Regions from separate parts of the Aminobacterium sp. UBA4834 genome, predicted to be linked through region 1. Evidence: riboswitches for the same ligand, from Rfam matches in the RefSeq annotation. Region 1 holds a riboswitch; the other holds the start of a gene.
The links. A riboswitch is a leader RNA that binds a small molecule or an ion and turns the genes downstream of it on or off. The one in region 1 is predicted to bind cobalamin.
Positions count from the first base shown of each region.

Region 2: it holds a riboswitch for cobalamin, as region 1 does, so the genes downstream of both, B3L97_RS01315 (hypothetical protein) here and B3L97_RS02725 (TonB-dependent receptor plug domain-containing protein) in region 1, are expected to answer to the same signal.

Region 1 covers NZ_DHFC01000006.1:68,813-70,999, forward strand. Annotated here, with positions in the region: gene B3L97_RS02715 (ABC transporter substrate-binding protein) at 1-783, opposite strand, end outside; cobalamin riboswitch at 897-1,053, shown strand; gene B3L97_RS02720 (hypothetical protein) at 1,012-1,173, shown strand; gene B3L97_RS02725 (TonB-dependent receptor plug domain-containing protein) at 1,166-2,187, shown strand, end outside.
Region 2 covers NZ_DHFC01000003.1:141,154-143,340, forward strand. Annotated here, with positions in the region: gene B3L97_RS01305 (heavy metal translocating P-type ATPase) at 1-41, shown strand, start outside; gene B3L97_RS01310 (hypothetical protein) at 158-418, opposite strand; cobalamin riboswitch at 680-848, shown strand; gene B3L97_RS01315 (hypothetical protein) at 982-1,476, shown strand; gene B3L97_RS01320 (acetate--CoA ligase family protein) at 1,476-2,187, shown strand, end outside.

The DNA.
Region 1 (2,187 bases):
AAGCAAGTAAGCAGGCCAGCTTCGTCCTCCTGGAACATACCATGTCCCGCCAATAGCTGCATTTGCCATAACTGTAGGGCGTTCCTTCGTCATATCCCGCACTTTTTGTACGAGAGAGTTATATCGTTCAGCAACTCGCCGAAAAAAAGCATCTGCCTCCCCTTCTTCGCCCAGGAACAAACCCACGAATTTAATCCATTCTGCCATACCGAGAGGTTCTTCTTCCAAATAATCTGACGCAATAACAAGGGGGACTCCAAGTTGCCGTAACCGATCCGCAGCCTCTTTCTCTGTTGCCGTATACGCATAAACAAAAACGACATCCGGGCGTAAAGAAAGAATTTTTTCCACGTCGAGGCGCAATCCTGCCCCTGCATCAGCAGCTACGTCAGGGAGATCAGAGTTACGAATAACGTTGGAATATACATATCGTTTCCCTCCCACCCCCACAAATACATCCGCTCCGCCAAGTTCCTCTATAAAAGGGAGCATGGTCATGGATGTGGTAATAACTCGTCGAACTGGGACATGTACAATTGGCAAATGGGCAAGCCTTTCAGGGATAGAGGCCCCCTGTGATACGAGAAGATACTGTTGCCCTTCCCGGGCTCCAGCCCAAGGTTGGACGACAGTGACTATGCTATATCCCTCTTCTCTGCTCACCTTAAAACCTTTAGCATATTGAAGTTCCATAGAAGAGGCGAAAGAAGGGACGGGATACAAAAGGACAAAACCCCATACCCAAAGTAAAACATTAAAGAGATTCCATTTAATTTTTTTCATATTTTTCACAAAAGATTTCCTCTTAGTAGATTTTTTTATTGTAAGATATGTATAATAGTAAATGTGCGATTAGGTCAATTCCAATTATCGCTATCATTGCCTACAAAATCAAATAGGGATCTATGTTTTCCAGCTTCGGGAATCTGGTGTGAAACCAGAACGGCCCCGCCACTGTAACAGAGACAAACTCGTAATACCACTGGGAAAACTGGGAAGGTACGAGGGAGGATGAACTGGAGTCAGGAGACCGGCTGGAAGACAAGAGTCATTATCATGCGAGGGCGTGGTGTGATGACTATCTTCCTAGCCTTATACATGGCGAGAAGAGGTTGTCGTGTTAACCTTGCTTCTCGCCATTTTTATATTTTTAGGGGGGACTATGGTGGTTAAGAAGAAAGGACTCATTGCGGCGTGCATGGCTGCGACTTTTGTCTTTATGGCAGGAGCGGCAATAGGAGCAGAAAAAGTCTACGATGTTCCTGAGGAAATAGTTACAGGGAGTAGATTGGCGACAAGCCTGGAAGAAGTTCCAGCTCCAACCTACGTTATTACCCGTGACCAAATTGAAAGAAGCGGATCCAGAGATTTAGCAACCATTCTTGAACAGAATGTACCGGGAATTTATGTAAAGCAAAAGACTGGTCATTCGAATAACTCTCAAATTTCTATGAGAGGGTACGTAACTGAAGTGCTTGTTTTAGTTGATGGCGTTCCCTATTACCGCTCATCCCATGGAGCTGGCGCTGCCTCTGTTGATTTTCGAGATTTCCCGATTTCCAACATTGAGCGCATTGATGTAGTCAAAGGAACTGGCTCAGCTACTTATGGTTCCATGGCTGCCGGTGGTGTTATTAATATAATTACCCGGAAAGCCACGGAGGGAATAACTATAGAAGGAGAGGTCGGTCCTAATGACTGGCGACGGTACTTTGTCCAAGGAGAGGGTGCTGGAGAAAAAATCAATGCTGGCATCTGGTATTCCCACAAAGAAGAAGGAGAGCATCGCTTACTTGAACAGACCGAAAAAATCTACAATGCCCTCGACTATAAAGAAAATGCTTACGGCGTAACTCTCAATGGCAAAAACTGGAATTTTAAAAGTGAAACAGGGGAATTTAAGAACACATATGAAACTCCGGGCTGGATGGTCCCAGTAGATATTAACAAAGAGAAAGGACAATATCAGCGACATTCTTTCCGTTACAACGGGAACAGCTACTATGTGTTGATGGGTTATAACGACCAGAGATATTATATCCAGCAAAATCAAGATAACTATTACAAAGATCGGGCTTTTACTACGGAGTTTGGGAAACGAAGCCAATGGGGCGCTACTCTTGCTTCATGGGGAATGACATATAGAAAAGAAGAAACAACATACAGACCATCTACTTTTGACCCTGA
Region 2 (2,187 bases), on a different contig from region 1:
CCATCTCTGTTATTTTGAATTCCATGCGGATTCGTTCCTAAAAGATCCCGATACAAGAGTCAAAAGAACACATGGACAAAGCCCCCTTCTAAAAGGGCTCTGCCCACTTAAAAGTTAGAAGAGACCGCCTTTTTAGGCGGTCTCTGTATTTTCTACACTAGCAATGACCGTGACAGCCTGAACAGCCTCCACCGCATCCACTGCACCCGCCGTTACGGAGAGCGTCGATAGCAGGTACGAACACATCTAGAATGTCTTCCAGGTCGTTCACCCCTTCATCAGCATCGGTGAGACCAAAAGTTTCTTTTACTGCAGGAACTGTATCAGCACCATCTACTATAGCCTGCACTATGTCACGGAGCGTAATGTCCTTCGACTTAATGACCACAGTTTCTCCAGGAACCATACCCCAGTCCATCTTCTTTACCTCCTTATAGGAAACATGGTGGTATTGTAAAGGAAAAGAAGGGAAAAATAAATAGAATATTTTTTAGGCTCTCCTTTTCTGCCTGACTCCTTTATTTACATGAATGTGAAGAGTATTGAGGTCTCATTGTTTTTATCTTTTTTATCTCAAAAATATTATTAATAAGGAATAATTTTTTATGAAAAAAGAGAAAATGCTTTTAAAAAATAAATTGTATTGACTTTTTTGTCGAATAGAGTGTAAAGTAATAAATACAATAAAACTTCAGCAGGTGTACGGGAAGTCCGGTGAAAAGCCGGCGCGGACCCGCCACTGTGTGCTTGACGATGGGACCACATGCCACTGGAAAGAGTTCTTTTCTGGGAAGGGGGCCCAAAGAGTGAGAGCAAGCCAGGAGACCGGCCTGATGAAGAGATGCAAGTTCCCGCGAGGATTCGGGAAGGCTTGTGGAAAAGCCTCTCTTGAAATAAAGGGGCAATTTCGCTTTTAAGCTCTTAGCCTTTGATGGCCGTCCTCGGGGGACGGCCATTTTCTATTATAGGAGGATGAGAGTTATGAAGCGAGAGCACGTGGATTTGTTCCAGAACTCCGTAAATCCAAGTGGGTTTACTTTGCTTGAGCAGACGGTAAATGCGCTGGAAGCAAATGACGCGTCCCTTCCAGAAGAAGATACACGCAGCACCATCCTTTCTTCCATAGATCGATACATTTCCTATGTGAACGGATCTTTGAACAGGGACGGAAATATTGTAATTTCCGCAGATTTTCTTGAGAATACGCGCTTACTCATTAACACATTGCGGAAAGATATTGAGGCTATTTCTGTTCCTCACGAAGAAGACATCCAACTCAAGGGCAGAGAAAAGGCTCTCTTTGTTGAAGCTCACCTCAATCTTATCAATGCTGCTCGAGATTGGATGAGCGCTGTTGCTTCAGAGTCTTCAAGCGAGACAATAAAGATCTATCTTTTATATTGCCGAGCCTGCCTCCGTTCTTTGAGGCTTTTAGAACCTTTATGGTGTAGTAGTGAAAAGGAGGCCATCGCATAATGAATTGTCAGAACCATCCCCTTTCTCCTCTTTTTGCTCCACGTAGCATTGCTATTGTGGGTGCGTCTGCCAATCTTGATAGCCTTACTGGACGTACGGTTAAAGCGTTACAACATTTTGGATATGATGGGACTATCTACCCTGTTAACCCCAAGTACAATATAGTGGGAGGCCTCCCCTGCTATAAAGATTTAGCTCATATCCCTACTTCAGCTGATGTGGCTCTTATTAGTGTTAAGGCCCATCTTGTCCCATCTATTTTGCGAACATGCATTGAAAAAGATATTCATCATGTGATTATTTATTCTTCTGGTTTCGCTGAAGCTGGCGACGGATCGCTCCAAAAAGAAATGATGGATGTCGCTCGTAAAGGAAGTATCCGCATTCTTGGGCCTAACTGTCAAGGGCTTCTGAACCTCTCTGAAGGAATTCCCCTCACTTTTTCAGGAGCTCTTTACAATGCAGAACCCCCAGCGCCTGGACACGTGGCCTTTGTTTCTCAAAGCGGAGCTTTTGGTTTCTCTTCCTTTGGAGTGGGGCTTGATCATGGCGTTCGATATCGATACGTAGTGACGACAGGGAATCAAGCTGATATTGACGCTGTAGAGTGTGCCGGATATGTTATTACCGATCCGGAAGTTCGCCTTCTCATGATGTATCTCGAAGGCATTGAAAACGGGGAACGCTTTTTGGAACTGGTTCGAGAAGCGA